Regions from separate parts of the Janthinobacterium sp. 13 genome, predicted to be linked through region 1. Evidence: riboswitches for the same ligand, from Rfam matches in the RefSeq annotation. Region 1 holds a riboswitch; the other holds the start of a gene.
What was found. A riboswitch is a leader RNA that binds a small molecule or an ion and turns the genes downstream of it on or off. The one in region 1 is predicted to bind thiamine pyrophosphate.
Positions count from the first base shown of each region.

Region 2: it holds a riboswitch for thiamine pyrophosphate, as region 1 does, so the genes downstream of both, CLU94_RS22130 (TonB-dependent siderophore receptor) here and thiC (phosphomethylpyrimidine synthase ThiC) in region 1, are expected to answer to the same signal.

Region 1 is NZ_PEEQ01000001.1:2,235,901-2,243,908, reverse strand. It holds gene CLU94_RS09830 (Crp/Fnr family transcriptional regulator) at 1-689, shown strand, start outside; gene CLU94_RS09825 (hybrid sensor histidine kinase/response regulator) at 739-2,643, shown strand; gene CLU94_RS09820 (response regulator) at 2,672-3,478, shown strand; gene CLU94_RS09815 (hypothetical protein) at 3,517-3,771, shown strand; TPP riboswitch at 3,880-3,995, shown strand; gene thiC (phosphomethylpyrimidine synthase ThiC) at 4,075-5,988, shown strand; gene thiS (sulfur carrier protein ThiS) at 6,009-6,212, shown strand; gene CLU94_RS09800 (thiazole synthase) at 6,238-7,032, shown strand; gene thiD (bifunctional hydroxymethylpyrimidine kinase/phosphomethylpyrimidine kinase) at 7,032-7,796, shown strand; gene thiE (thiamine phosphate synthase) at 7,807-8,008, shown strand, end outside.
Region 2 is NZ_PEEQ01000001.1:5,023,153-5,031,160, forward strand. It holds gene CLU94_RS22110 (TetR/AcrR family transcriptional regulator) at 1-28, opposite strand, end outside; gene CLU94_RS22115 (DUF2867 domain-containing protein) at 96-614, shown strand; gene pnuC (nicotinamide riboside transporter PnuC) at 701-1,312, shown strand; gene CLU94_RS22125 (AAA family ATPase) at 1,312-1,860, shown strand; gene CLU94_RS22130 (TonB-dependent siderophore receptor) at 1,857-4,004, opposite strand; TPP riboswitch at 4,091-4,188, opposite strand; gene CLU94_RS22135 (iron-containing alcohol dehydrogenase) at 4,256-5,413, opposite strand; gene CLU94_RS22140 (ferritin family protein) at 5,556-5,861, shown strand; gene CLU94_RS22145 (Imm26 family immunity protein) at 5,987-6,466, shown strand; gene CLU94_RS22150 (sensor histidine kinase) at 6,505-7,863, opposite strand; gene ompR (osmolarity response regulator transcription factor OmpR) at 7,877-8,008, opposite strand, start outside.

The DNA.
Region 1 (8,008 bases):
CGGCCATGCTCGACGCCGATTTCGCGCGCCTGGCCCCGTACCTGGAGCAAGTGTCGATGCTGCTCGGCGACGTGATCTACGATTCGGGCGACAAGCTGCAGCATGTGTATTTCCCCACCACGGCCATCGTTTCCATTCATTACCTGCTGGAAAATGGCGGTTCGTCGGAAATTGCCGGTGTCGGCAATGAAGGCGTCGTGGGCGTGTCGCTGTTTATGGGCGGCAACTCGACACCGAGCCGCGCCGTCGTGCAGACGGGCGGCGTCGGCTACCGGCTGAAGGCCCATTTGCTGATGGAAGAGTTCGACCGCGCGGGGCCCGTCATGCGCTTGCTGCTGCGCTATACGCAGGCGCTGATCACGCAAATGTCGCAGACGGCCGTGTGCAACCGCCACCATACGGTGGAGCAGCAGCTGTGCCGCTGGCTGCTGCTGACCATGGACCGCTTGCCGAACCGCGAGCTGACGATGACGCAGGAGTTGATCGCCAACATGCTGGGCGTGCGCCGCGAAGGCGTGACGGAAGCGGCCGGGCGCCTGCAGCAGCGCGGCTTCATCAGCTACCGGCGCGGCCATATTTCCGTGCTGGACCGCGCCGGCCTCGAAGGCCATGTGTGCGAATGCTATGGCGTGGTCAAAAAGGAATTTGCGCGCCTGCTGTCGGACGTGCGCCAGCGCCAGTCTTCCTGAAGACCGCACTGCCTCGTATTCTTATCGTTGTCATAGCCCGGGCTACCTCATGCAATCTGTCGAAAACATTCCCCCGCGCGCACCGTCGCGCTGGCCCATGGCGCTGGCGTTTTCCTTCAGCGCCGTCGCGCTGCTGGCCGTCGGCGTGCTGGCCTGGCGCGCGCCGTTCGAGACGGCTTGCGTCATCGACGCGCTGGTCTTCTTGCTGCTGATGCTGCTCGTGGCGCTGTACCGGCGCACGGTGGCGGCCAGCCTGCCGCGCCAACTGCTCAAGGCGGGTGCCTTGCAGGATGCGATCTTCAACAGCGCCAATTTCTCGTGCATCGCCACCGATGCGCAGGGCGTGATCCAGATTTTCAATGTGGGCGCCGAACGCATGCTCGGTTATGCGGCGAGCGACGTGGTCGACAAGCTGACGCCGGCCGGCATTTCCGATGCGCAAGAAATCGTCGCGCGCGCGGCCGCCCTCAGCGCCGAACTCGACACCGTCATCACGCCGGGCGTGGAAGCGCTCGTCTTCAAGGCCACGCGCGGCATCGAAGACATCTATGAACTGACCTACATCCGCAACGATGGCAGCCGCTTCCCCGCCATCGTTTCCGTGACGGCCTTGCGCGATGCGCAGAGCAAGGTCATCGGCTACTTGCTGATCGGCACCGACAATACGGCACGCAAGCAGGTCGAGGCGGAACAGGCGCTGCTGGACCAGCGCCTGCGCGAACAGCAGGCGTACACGCGCTCGCTCGTCGAGACCAACAATGCCGAACTGAAGAAGGCGCGCCTGGTGGCGGAAAAGGCCAACCGCGCCAAGTCCGAATTCCTGTCGAGCATGAGCCACGAATTGCGCACGCCGCTGAATGCCGTGCTGGGCTTTGCGCAGCTGATGGCGTCCGACGTGCCGCCGCCCACCGTGCCGCAGCAGCGCTCGATCGAACAGATCCTCAAGGGCGGCTGGTATCTCTTGCGCTTGATCAATGAAATCCTCGACCTGGCCATGATCGAATCGGGCAAGGTGACGTTGTCGCAGGAAGCGATGTCCCTGCTCGACGTGCTGCAGGATTGCCAGGCGATGATCGCGCCGCAGGCGGAAAAACGAGGCATCAGCCTGCATTTCCCCCGCTGCGGCGAAGCCTACTTCGTGCATGCGGACCGCACGCGCGTAAAACAGGTGATGATCAACCTGTTGTCGAACGCCATCAAATACAACCAGGGCGGCGGTTCCGTCACCGTCGACTGCAGCCAGCGCGGCGCCAAGGTGCGCGTCAGCGTGCGCGACAGCGGCGCCGGCCTCGATGCGGGGCAGGTGGCGCAGTTGTTCCAGCCTTTCAACCGCCTGGGACAGGAAAACAGCACGGAAGAGGGCACGGGCATCGGCCTCGTCGTCACCAAGCAGCTGATTGAATTGATGGGCGGCACCATCGGCGTCGACAGCACGGTCGGCGTGGGCACCACCTTCTGGTTCGAGCTGGCCGCCAGCAGCGCGCCGGCACTGATGCTGGGCGACGGCGACGCGCTGCCGCAGGCGCAGGAGGCGCAGGAAAGCCAGCGCACCTTGCTGTACGTGGAAGACAATCCCGCCAACCTGGCGCTGGTGGAGCAATTGATCGCCCGCCGCAGCGACTTGAAGCTGCTCACGGCCATCGATGCGCACCTGGGCATCGACCTGGCGCGCACGTATCAGCCGGACGTGATCTTGATGGATATCAACCTGCCCGGCATCAGCGGCTATGGCGCCCTGCATATCCTGCACGACGATCCGCTCACGAAACATATTCCCGTGATGGCCCTGTCGGCCAACGCCGTGCCGCGCGACATCGAAAAGGGCCTGGAAGCGGGCTTCTTCCGCTACCTGACCAAGCCGATCAAGGTCGTCGAATTCATGGATGCGCTCGACGTGGCCCTGCACCATGCGGCCGCGCACGGCCTGGCCGACGACACTCATGCAGTACGCTAATTCAGCATCTATTTTTAGGAATACCGCCATGCTTCAAGCCACCGAGATCCTGAACGCCAGCATCCTCATCGTCGATGACCAGGAGGCCAACGTCATGCTGCTGGAACAGGTGCTGCGCAATGCCGGCTATACGCGCATCACCTCCACCATGGACCCGCAAGCCGTGCGCGCGCTGCACCAGCAGCACCGCTACGACCTGATCCTGCTCGACTTGCAGATGCCGGAAATGGATGGTTTTGAAGTCATGGAAGGCTTGCGCGACCTCGAGGCGGGCAGCTATCTGCCCGTGCTGGTGATCACGGCCCAGCCGGGCCACAAGCTGCGCGCGCTGCAGGCGGGCGCCAAGGATTTCGTCAGCAAGCCCTTCGACCTGGTGGAAGTCAAGACGCGCATCCACAACATGCTGGAAGTGCGATTGCTGTACCAGAAGCTGGCCGAATACAACAAGTCGCTGGAACAGATGGTGGAAGTGCGCACGGCGGAGTTGCGCGAAAGCGAAGCGCGCTTCCAGCGCTTCACGGAACTGTCGTCCGACTGGTACTGGGAGCAGGATGCGCAGGGCAACTTGACGCGCTTTTCCGGCCCCGTGGCTGAAATGCTGGGTATCGGCAGCGAGGAAGAGCCGCAGCGCTGGAACGCGGCCGAACGCGCCTTGCTCGACGCCAAGATTGCCGCAAGGGAACCGTTTCTCGACTTTATCTACAGCCGCGCCAACCTCGACGGCAGCACGCAATACCTGCAGGTGAGCGGCGAACCGATGTTCGACACGGGCAGCCGCTTCATCGGCTACCGCGGCATCGGCCTCGATGTCACGGAGCGCCATCGCAGTGCCTGATTTATACTGGGCGCCATCGATACAGACCAGGAAAAATCATGACCGACAAATCTCCCTCCTACTGGTTCCCCGCCAAGACCTATGGCTGGGGCTGGGGCTTGCCCATCACCTGGCAGGGCTGGCTGGTGTTCCTGGTCGCGCTGGCGCTGTTCGCCTGCGGCGCCTTCCTGTTCCCCCCGCAAACCATGCTGGTCGGCTACATCGTCTATGAAGTGGCCATCGTTGCCGTGCTCATTTTCATCTGCCAGCTGAAGGGCGAACCGACCAGCTGGCGCTGGGGCAAGAAGAAATAAGCGCGCTGCCGTCTGTTGCAATGCAGCAGATGCGCAAAGACGACACCTGCAAGAAATCATCTGGCCACGCGGCGCGAACCGCGTATAATTGGCTCGCTGCCGCAAGGCGGCAAACGCTAGGGGTCCTGCCTTTCGCTGTGGAAACACGGTGCAAGCGCGGGTGAGAAATACCCTCCGAACCTGATCTGGATAATGCCAGCGAAGGGAAGCTTTAGGATGACTGCACCCCGCTTTTCCGCGTGCGCAATTCCGAACCTCCTTAGCTGGCTCCAGGCTTAAAAATAGTCTAGCCAAGGAGCCAAAATGAACGCCAACCCGAAATTCCTCTCCGCCACCGCCACGGTCGACGAAGCCGCCATCGCGCCGCTGCCCAATTCGCGCAAGATTTACGTGCAAGGCAGCCGTCCCGACATCCGCGTGCCCATGCGCGAGATCAGCCAGTCCGACACGGAAGCGTCGTTCGGCGGCGAAAAGAATCCGCCGATCTACGTCTACGACACATCCGGCCCGTACACGGACCCGGACGTGAACATCGACATCCGCTCCGGCCTCGATACGCCGCGCCTGCCATGGATCATGGAGCGTGCCGACACGGAAGAATTGCCCGGTCCCACTTCCGACTACGGCATCGCCCGCCTGGCGGACCCGAAGCTGGCCGAGCTGCGTTTCAATTTGCACCGCAAGCCGCGCCGCGCCATCGCCGGCAAGAACGTGACGCAGATGCATTACGCGCGCCAAGGCATCATCACGCCGGAAATGGAATTCGTCGCCATCCGCGAAAACATGCGCCGCCAGGAGTATTTGCGCGAGCTCAAGGCTTCCGGCCCCATGGGCGAGCGCCTGGCCGACCTGATGGGCCGCCAGCATCCGGGCCAGTCCTTCGGCGCCAGCATCCCGGTCGAAATCACGCCGGAATTCGTGCGCGAGGAAATCGCCCGCGGCCGCGCCATCATCCCCGCCAATATCAATCACCCGGAAGTGGAGCCGATGATTATCGGCCGCAATTTCCTGGTGAAAATCAATGCGAATATCGGCAATTCCGCCGTAACCTCTTCCATCGGCGAGGAAGTGGAAAAGATGACCTGGGCCATCCGCTGGGGCGGCGATAACGTGATGGACTTGTCGACCGGCAAGCACATCCACGAGACGCGCGAATGGATCGTGCGCAACAGCCCCGTGCCCATCGGCACCGTGCCCATCTACCAGGCGCTGGAAAAGGTCAATGGCAAGGCGGAAGATCTGACGTGGGAAATCTTCCGCGACACCCTGATCGAGCAGGCCGAGCAGGGCGTCGATTATTTCACCATCCACGCGGGCGTGCTGCTGCGCTATGTGCCGATGACAGCCAAGCGCCTGACGGGCATCGTTTCGCGCGGCGGCTCCATCATGGCGAAATGGTGTCTGGCGCACCACCAGGAATCGTTCCTCTACACGCATTTCGAAGAAATTTGCGAAATCATGAAGGCGTATGACGTGTCGTTCTCGCTGGGTGACGGCTTGCGCCCCGGCTCCATCTACGACGCCAACGACGAAGCGCAGCTGGGCGAACTGAAAACCCTGGGCGAGCTGACGCAAGTTGCCTGGAAGCACGACGTGCAAGTGATGATCGAAGGTCCGGGCCACGTGCCCATGCAATTGATCAAGGAAAACATGGACTTGCAGCTGGAACAGTGCGGCGAGGCGCCGTTCTACACCTTGGGGCCGCTGACGACGGATATCGCGCCCGGCTACGACCACATCACCTCGGGCATCGGCGCGGCCATGATCGGCTGGTATGGCACGGCCATGCTGTGTTACGTGACGCCGAAGGAACACCTGGGCTTGCCGAACAAGGCGGACGTCAAGGACGGCATCATCACGTACAAGATCGCCGCGCACGCGGCCGACCTGGCGAAAGGCCATCCGGGCGCGCAAATCCGCGACAACGCGCTGTCGAAAGCCCGTTTCGAATTCCGCTGGGACGACCAGTTCAACATCGGCCTGGACCCGGACAAGGCGCGCGAATTCCACGATGAAACCTTGCCCAAGGATTCGGCCAAGGTGGCGCATTTCTGCTCCATGTGCGGCCCGCATTTCTGCTCGATGAAGATCACGCAGGAAGTGCGCGAATACGCGGCCGGCATGGGCATCGCGGAAGACAAGGCGCTGCAGCAGGGGATGGAGGTGAAAGCCATCGAATTCATCAAGAACGGCGCCGAGCTGTACCGCAAGGTCTGAAGGAGGGCGTGATGACTGCATTGATCGACATCACGCTCAACGGCGCGCCGCACCAGGTGCCGCCGGGGCAAACCCTGGACCAATTGATCGCCGCGTTGTCGCTGGAAAACCAGGCGCTGGCGCTGGCCGTCAACCGCAGCGTCGTGCCGCGCAAGGCGTGGCACGACCGGGTCCTGGAAATTCAAGACCAGGTGGAAATCGTACGCGCGATTGGCGGCGGTTAAGTTGAGAATAGACAAGGAAACGCACATGAATACCGCAACAAACAACGACCTGCTGACCATCGCGGGAAAACAGTATCGATCGCGCCTGCTGGTGGGCAGCGGCAAGTACAAGGATTTGCCGCAGACGCGCGAGGCAACGGACGCGGCCGAGGCGCAGATCATCACGGTGGCGATCCGCAGGGTGAATATCGGGCAAGATCCGAACGCGCCCAGCCTGCTCGATTTCGTGCCGCCCGACCAGTACACGATTTTGCCGAACACGGCCGGCTGCTACAACGCCAAGGATGCCGTGTACACCCTGCAACTGGCGCGCGAACTCCTGGGCGGGCGCAATCTGGTGAAACTGGAAGTGCTGGGCGATGAAAAGACGCTGTTTCCGCACATGCCGGAAACCCTGGTCGCGGCCGAAGCGCTGGTCAAGGATGGCTTCGACGTGATGGTCTACTGCAGCGACGACCCCATCCAGGCGAAGATTCTGGAAGACATCGGCTGCGTGGCCGTCATGCCGCTGGCGTCACTGATCGGCTCGGGCATGGGCATCTTGAATCCGTGGAACTTGTCCTTGATCATAGACCAGGCGAAAGTGCCCGTGCTCGTCGATGCGGGCGTGGGCACGGCGTCGGACGCGGCCATCGCCATGGAACTCGGTTGCGATGGCGTGCTGATGAATACAGCGATTGCCGGCGCGCGCGACCCCGTGCGCATGGCGCATGCGATGAAGCTGGCTGTGCGGGCCGGGCGCGAAGCGTTTTTGGCGGGGCGCATGCCGCGCAAGTTCGCCGCCTCGCCTTCGTCGCCGATGGCGGGCCGGCTGGCGTGATGGCGCTGCAACGTCGCACCGTGCTCGTGTTTGCCGGCGCCGACCCGTCGGGCGGCGCCGGCATCGCCGCCGATATTCTAGCGATTGCGGCGCAGGGCGCGCATGCCTTGCCCGTCATCACGGCGCTGACGGTGCAGGACAACGACCGCGTGTTTGCTGTCGAGCCTGTGGCGCCGGAATTGCTGCGCCGACAGGCGCAGGCGCTGATCGCCAAGGTCGCCATCGATGCCGTGAAAATCGGCATCCCCGGCAGCGCGGCGAATGCGGCCGTCATCGCGCAACTGATCGCCCAATTGCGGTTGTCCCGCCCAAGCTTGCCCGTCGTGCTCGATCCCGTGCTGGCCAGCGGCCATGGCGACGTGCTCAGCCGGGACGACGCCGTGCTGGCGCTGGCGCCCTTGCTGCCCGTGACGACCGTCATCGTACCGAACGGGCCGGAAGCGCTGGCCCTCGGCGGCGCAGACAACTTGCGCGCGCAAGGCTGTGGACACGTGCTGGTGACGGGCGGCCATGGCGACGGCGAGGAGATCGTCAACCGCTGGCTGGACGGTGACGGGCGCGCGCGCGAGTGGCGCTGGCCGCGCCTGCCCGGCGAATTCCACGGCAGCGGCTGCACGTTGGCGTCCGCCATCGCGGCGCGCCTGGCGCTGGGCCAGGCATTGCCCGAAGCGCTTGATGGCGCGCAAAGCTATTGCCATGCGGCCTTGGCCGGCGCGTATGCGATTGCGCCAGGTCAACTCATGCCGCAACGATTCATTGAATAAGGAAAACATCATGCGTGGACTGTATCTGGTCACCCCGAACTGGGATGACACCGACCGCCTGCTCGATATCACGGAGCAGGCTTTGCACGGCGGCGTGGCCCTGCTGCAATACCGCCACAAGAGCGCCGACGCGGACCAGCGGCGCGAACAGGCGGGCGCCTTGCTGGCCCTGGCCCGCAAGTATGGCGTGCCTTTCATCGTCAACGATTTTC
Region 2 (8,008 bases), 2.8 Mb from region 1:
CGTGATGGTAAGTACTTGTGCTTGTCATTCTATGTTATCGCTGTTCACATTGTCGTGTATGATGGCCATGTTATCACTGAACACATGGAGAGCACATGCAAGAGATGAACAATGCGGTACGCGCCGTGGCCTTGCCGCCGGGCGCCAGCATCGCCCCCTTGTACCCGGGCAGCCACCTGGCCGACGCGTATGCCGTCGAGCTGCCGACTGCGCAGGCGCGCCAGATGGACATGGAAAGCCTGGCGCGCGTGCTGCTGGGCAGCCAGCCGGGCTGGGCGCGCAAGCTGATGGTGGTGCGCGACGCCATCGTGGCGCGCTTCGGCATCCGGACGGCCAGGCAGATGGAAGCCAGGCCTGGCAAGCGCATCGGCATCTTCCGCATCTTTGCCGTCAGCGACGATGAAATCGTCGTGGGCGAGGATGACAGCCACCTGGATTTCCGTTTGTCGGTGCTGCGCAACCGCGATGCGGGGCGGCATGGCAGCGTGACCATGTCCAGCGTCGTGCATTGCCATAATCGGGTGGGGCGCGCCTACATCCTGCTGATCCGGCCTTTCCACAAGCTGATCGTGCAGCGTTCGCTGGCGCGCGCCGTCAAGGGCGGCTTTGCCTGAGCGGGGAAGGCGGCTGGCGGTGCGGGCAATCTTGCTTATTCATGGCTGGTATTGCATACTGCACCACCAGCCTCATCACGATTCCCATGAACGATACGCTTCTCCTGCTGGGTTTTGCCACCACGCCGCTTGAACTGATTTCCTTTGTCCTGGCACTGACAACCGTTGCGCTGAACATCCGCCAGAATCACTGGGCGTGGCTGTTCGCCATCATTTCCTCGGCCGCCTACGGTTTCGTGTTTTTCGAATCGCGCCTGTATGGCGACATGGCCTTGCAACTGCTGTTCATCAGCGTCTCGTTCTGGGGCTGGTACCAGTGGCTGCACCCGGCCAGCGGCGGCAAGACCCTGCCCGTGACGCGCCTCGACGGCCGCGGCTGGCTGGCATGTGCCGTCGGCTGGCTGGTGGGCTTCCTGCTCATCGCCTGGCTGCTGACGACGACGGACACGGACGTGCCCCATGCGGACGGTTTCCTCACCGCAGGCAGCCTGGTGGGACAATTCCTGCTGTCGCGCAAGAAATTGGAAAACTGGATCGCCTGGATCATCGTCGACGTGCTGTACGTGTGGCTGTATGTGCACAAGGGCCTGACCCTGACGGCCGTGCTGTACGCGTTCTTCGTCGTGATGGCCGTCATCGGCTTGCTGGCGTGGAGAAAGTCGGCCCCGGCCGCGCCGAGCGCGATGGTCCTCAAGTGATGGAGCGTTGCGTGCGCGTGGCCATCCTGGGCGCGGAATCGTCGGGCAAGTCGACCCTGGCGGCGGCCCTGGCCGAGCGCCATGGCACGGTGTGGGTGCCCGAGTATTTACGCGAGTTTGTGGAAACGCAAGGCAGGGTGCCCGTCGCGGCGGATCAGTATGGTATTGCCCGCATGCAGCTGGAGCGGGAAAACGCGGCCGCCGCGCAGGCGCAGCAATTTTTATTTTGCGACACGACGCCGCTGATGACGGCCGTCTACAGCCGCCATTACTTCCATGGCGTCGATGCGCCGCTGGCCGCCCTGGCCGATGACTACCACTATGGCCTGACCCTGGTCACGGCGCCCGACAGCCCCTGGGTGGCCGACGGCTTGCAGCGCGAGTCGGAAGCCGTGCGCCAATTGATCTACCGCTACCTGCTCGATGAGCTCGACGCGCGCGGCATCGTCTACCACGTGCTGCGCGACAGCCTGGAGGCGCGCCTGGAACAGGCGGCGCCTTTGCTGCAGCAGGCGCTCGCTGCGGCGCCTGCCATTTCCCTCAATTAAAAGTCAAACTGCGCCGAGACCTTGAAGGTGCGGCTGGCGCCCGGATACAGATAGCCATCCGACTCCGGCGTCACGTCGCGCCAGTAGAACTTGTCAGCTACGTTGTTGACGGCGGCGCGCAGCACGGCGCGCGTGCCGGCGATGCGCGTGGCGTACGCGGCGCCCAGGTTGAACACGTTGTACGACGGCACGAAGGTCGTGTTGCTGTACTCAAACGCTTTCTTGCCCGCATATTCCCAGCTGCCATTCACGCTCAAGCCCGCCACCTGTTGCACGGCGTAATCCGCATGCACGGCCGCCTTGAAGGCCGGCACGTTGGGCACGCGCTTGCCGTCGAGGTCGGCATTGCCCGTGCCTGACTGCTGGCTGTTCAGGGCCGTCACGGATGCGCCCAGGCTCAGGCTGGACGATGCCTTTCCCTGGGCCGACAATTCCAGCCCCCGGTGCTGGGCCTGGCCCTCGCGCACGAAGTTATAGGCGGTGCTGTCGACGTACTGGTTGAATTCCAGGCCCTTGCGGATCTGGAACAGGCTGGCCGCCAGCATGAAGTCCGGCGTCACCTCCATCTTCACACCCAGTTCGACCTGCTTCGAGCGGCTGGGCGACAATTCCACGTTGGCATTGAGCGCCTTGCGGTCGGCCGTGCCGCCATGTTCCATGCCTTGCGAATAGGCCGCGTACACGGACAGATTGTCGAGCGGGGTGTAGACGAGCGAGACGTTGGGCAGCAGGAAATCGTGCTTGGCGCGGATTTCCGTATCGGCCTTGAGTACATACTGGTAGCCGTCGACATTGATATGGCGCAAGCCGCCATGCAGCTTCCAGTCCGGCGCCAGGCTGACGATGTCCTGCACGAAGACGGAGTTTTCCGTGTCCTTGCGCACCAGGCGCACGGGGCCTTGCACGCCCGTCGACATGTCGACGATCTGCGGGCGGTAGATGTTGCTCACGCCGGCCCAGTCGTACACGTACAGGCCGGCGCGGTCCTTGCGGCGGAAGGTCGAGACGCCGGCCGTGAATTCATGGCGCAGGGAACCGGTGGCGAACTTGCCCTGGATCATGGCTTGCGCGCTCAGCGGTTTTTTCGTCTCGCCCAGGCTGCGGTAGTCATACACGTCGAAGTCGCCATTGCCGCAGAAGCCGGGGTACAGGTCTTGCGCGCTGCAGCCATACGGGAAGGCCGTGTAGTCGTCGCGCTTGAACGAGTGCTGGTTGGCCGACAGGGTGGCATGCCAGTCGTCATTGAACGCGTACTGGAAGCGCAGGCCGAGATTGCTGGTGACGGTTTCCACGGGACGCGTCCACGGCTGCAGGTTGAGCATGGCGTCGGCGCTGATGCCGGTCGGCAAGGTTTTATTGTTCAGCAGCTGGAAGCCGGGCGCCGTCGCCTGCGCCTTGTCCTGGTAGTCGGCATCGATTTGCAGCAGGGCTTGCGGCGAAATCTGCCAGTCGAAGGCGCCGGAAATGAACTTGCGGTTGCCGTCCGCGCCCTTGATGTAGGAGCGCAGGCGCTCGGCGGCCACGTTGACGCGGTAACCGAAGCGCGTGTCTTCCAGGCGGCCGCCCAGGTCGATGGCGCCGTACACGGTGCCGCGCTCGCGCGTTTCCACGGTGACCGTGCGCAGCGGGGCGGCGGTGGGGCGCTTGACGATGAAGTCGATCACGCCGCCCGGCGCGGCCACGCCTGCCTGCAAGCCGGCCAGGCCCTTCAGCACTTCGATGCGTTCCTTGTTTTCCAGCGGGATTTGCGTGTCGCCAGGAATGGCCACGCCATCCTTGCGGTAGCTGGAATTGTTATCGAGCTTGAAGCCGCGGATGGAAAACTGTTCCGCATAGCCGACGGCGTTGTAGGCGTCGTTGATGCTGGTGTCGAGCTTGACTGCATCGCTGAGATTGCGGATCTGCAAGTCCTGCATGTCTTTTTGCGAAATGACGGTGACGGATGCCGGCGTCTGCAGCAGCGGCGCGTCGGAAAAGCCGCCCACGGAGGCGCGCTTGGCGGCCGGCGCCTTGCTGGCCGTGACGACGACTTCGGCCATGCTTTGCGCCTGCGGGTCGGCTGCGTCGGAAGCCAGGGCGGGCGCGGCAAACGCGTGCAGGATGGCCAGGGTCAAAACAGAAACGGATAAATTCGGTGTGGACATAGATTGCTCGTGGTTCAAGCCGTCTCTGGGAAAGAGCACGGCAGGCTGCTTGTTCGGCTGGCGCCAACGCAGGAGCTATCAAAGGAGGGAGGTACTTTGCGCTTTCCTTCGCTGGCATTATCCAGATCAGGTACGAAGGGTATCTCTCACCCGGATGACTGCTCCAGGACCCCTAGCGAAATGACAGCTTAGCATGAACCACGGCCAGCTGTCCCACCCGGCTGACCGTTTTACAACAGTGTGGTGCGAATCTACAAACTGAGTTCCAGCACCTTGCGGCTGACGGCGGGCGTCACTTCGCGCTGTTCGCCCAGGGCCGTCATGCCGTGCGCTTCCAGGGCGGACACGACGGCGTCCACGCTGGCGTGGTTGAGGCCGTAGTCGGCCAGGCGCGTCTTGACGCCCATGTGGCGGAAGAAGAATTCCGTGCGCGCGATGGCGGCTTCGATGCGGCCATCCTCGTCGCCGCCGTCCAGGCCCCACACGCGGGCCGCGTATTGCAGCAGCTTGGCGCGCTTGGCTTGTTTGCGCACGCGCAACATGCTGGGCAGGATGATGGCCAGGGTTTGCGCATGGTCGAGCTCGTACAAGGCCGTCAATTCGTGGCCGATGGCGTGCGTGGACCAGTCCTGCGGCACGCCCACGCCGATCAGGCCGTTCAAGGCCAGGGTGGCGCTCCACATCACGTTGGCACGCACGTCGTAGTCGTCCGGGTGCGACAGGGCTTTCGGGCCTTCTTCGATCAGCGTCAATAAAATGCCTTCGGCGAAGCGGTCTTGCACGGACGCGTTCACAGGGTAGGTCAAATACTGTTCCATCACATGCGCAAACGCATCGACGACGCCATTGCCCACCTGGCGCAGCGGCAAGGTGAATGTCTTCGACGGGTCCAGCACGGAGAATTTAGGATAGACCTTGCGGCTCATGAACGAGCGCTTTTCCTGCGTGGCCTTGCGCGTGATCACGGCCGAGCCATTCATTTCGGAACCCGTGGCCGGCAAGGTCAACACGGTGCCGAAGGGCAGGGCGGCTTCGACGATCTTGCCGCCTTTGGCCAGGATGTCCCACGCCACGCCTTCGTGCAGGGCGGCCGCGGCGATGAACTTGGTGCCATCGACCACGGAACCGCCGCCGACGGCCAGCAGGAAATCGATGCGCTCGCTTTTCACCATGGCCACGGCCTGCATCAGGGTTTCATAGCTGGGATTGGGTTCGATGCCGGCAAATTCCAGCACCGTATGGCCGGCCAGCGCCGCCTTGACTTCATCGTAGACGCCGTTCTGCTTGATGCTGCCGCCGCCATACGTCATGAGCACTCTGGCCTGGGGCGGGATCAGCGCCGTGATGGCGGCGATCTGGCCCTGGCCGAAAAGGATTTGCGTCGGATTGTAAAAGTCGAAATTGAACATGGGGCTCCTGCCGCTGAGGTTTAGGCTGTTGCTGAGCCATGATTATGGCCGAATGGGTGGAAACGTGCCGTGGACGCTTGAGCTTTTCGTCCGCGCGGTGGAGAATGCAGCCGATGTCACCACCACGCGAAAAGGAATGCGCATGACCACCGTCCCACTGGAAGAATCCGGCTTGCCGGCCACCGCGCTCGACATGCACCGCGCCATCGGCGCCACCATCGCCGCGCTGCAGGCGCTGGACTTGAACAGCCAGCGTTTCGAGGCGTGCACGGACCCGGAACTGCGCCGCGTGCTCGCGCATGCGGGCGACACCAGCCGCAAGGAAGCGGCCATGCTGCTCGAATGGATGCGCCGCCGCGACGCGCGCCTGGACACGGCCATGAAGGAAGCGCTGTTCAAGGCGGGGCCGATTGTTGCCCAGTATCACTATGACGAGAAAATATTGTAACTATTGGTTTGTTGCTGTGGCGTACCATGCGCCACTTTCGCATCGCTTCGCGTAGACTGTGCCCCTAATTAAATTTAACATCGGATAGCAGCGGCTGTCCGGTGTATTTCAGGGGGCTTCAAGAAATGAGATCATTACCATACCGAGAAGGCAGCTGGTTTGCCGTGCCCTTGCCGGGCGGCGGCTATGCCGTCGGCGTGGTGGCGCGCAGGGCGCCTGCCGGGCGCATCATGCTGGCGTATATGTTCGGGCCGAAGCGCGACAGCTTGCCCACGCTGGAAGAACTGGAAGGCTTGCGCCCGGAACAGGCCGTGCGCCGCCTGCGCACGGGCGACATGGCCCTGCTCAACGAGCGCTGGCCCCTGCTGGGCGACAGCCGCCACTGGGAGCGCGACGCCTGGCCCATGCCGGCCTTTATCCGCCGCAATGAATCCTTGCAGCGCGCCTGGCGCGCCAGCTATGCGGATGCCGACCCTGCCAAGCTGAACCGCGAGGAATCGATTCCCTTCGATACGCCGGGCATGGAAAGCGATTCCCTGTACGGCTATGGGGCGACGGAATTGTTGATGAATAAACTGCTGGCGCAGGAACAGGCGTCCGCCTGAGCGGCAGGGAACGGCACAACTGTACCGTTCCCGTCCGTTTATGCCGCTGGCAAGCTGATCTGAAACGCGAGGCCGCCGCCTTCGCGGTTGCGCACTTGCAATTCAGCGCCGTGGCGCAGCAGCACGCGGTCGACGATGGCCAGGCCCAGCCCGGCGCCATTTGCCTGACCACGCGCCGTATCGAGGCGGGTAAACGGCTTCATCAGCTGCTCGATCTTTTCCGCCGGCACGCCCGTGCCGTGGTCCTGCACCTCGATGATCACCTTTTTCGCGCCGTGGCTGGTGCGCACCTGGCAGGCGATGTCGATTTCCGTCACGTCGCTGTCCGGCGTCTTGCCATAGCGGCGTGCATTCTCGATCAGGTTGTTCAGTACGCGGCGCAGGTCGGTGGGGTTGCCCATCGCATGCGCGCCGTCGGCGATGCTGGCGTTGATCTTCACGTCCGGCAGGCGCATCGCTTCGCGCGTCATGTCGTTGAGCAAACCGCTGAGGTCGACGTCGGTAAAGCTCGACGCCTCAGTCGGCCTGGCATAGTCGAGGAACTGGCCGATGATGGCGTCCATTTGCCCGATATCGGACTGGATGCCTTCGCGCGCCTCGTCCGACAGGTTCGCCATTTCCACTTCCAGCTGCATGCGCGCCAGCGGCGTGCGCAAGTCGTGCGAAATGCCGGCCAGGATCACGGCGCGGTCCGATTCCACCTGTTTCAGGTCGTCGACCATCTGGTTGAAGCTGCGGTTCGCCTCGATGATTTCGATCGGCCCCTTTTCCGGCAGCGGCGCCGGCTGCTTGCCCTTGGCGATGTCGCGCGCGGCCGCCGTCAAGCGCGACAGCGGCAGATTGATCAGGCTGGAAATGATGGCCGCGCCCAGCAGGGACAGCAGGGATACGAGGCTGGCCCAGCCCAGCCACTGGAAGCCCGTCAGGCCGCGCAGGCGCTCGCGGTCCAGCATCAGCCAGTACTCGTCGTCGTCGATCTTGAAGCTGACCCAGAAGCCGGCCACGCCGTTGACGCGCGCGGAAAAGCGCGTGTCCTTGCCCAGCTTGGCCTTCACCAGCGCCTCGATGTCGGGCATCAGGTAATTGTCGGGCGGCGGCTCGATGCGGTCGTCTTCTTCCAGCGAGAAGATGCGGATGCCTTCATTGCTGACGAGGTCGAACAGCAGCTCGCGCCGCAACTCGGGCGCCGAGTGCGTCAAGGCCGCATGCGTGATGGTGACGACGGAAATGATCTGGGCGGAAATCTGCTGCGCCTGCGGCTCGCGCTGGATGAAGGAAATCATGCTGAACCACGCGATCATGCTGACCGTGGTCAAGGTGCCGAGCAGCAAAAAGGTGCGCCAGAACAAGCCGCTTTTCAGCCGCGCCAGGCTGATATCGGGAAAAAGCTTCATCATGCCTCGCCAGCGATCAGCGCGGCTGTCCGTCCGGGATGAAGACGTAGCCGAGGCCCCACACGGTCTGGATGAACAGCGGGCTCGACGGATCTGGCTCGATCAGCTTGCGCAGGCGCGAGATTTGCACGTCCAGGCTGCGGTCGAA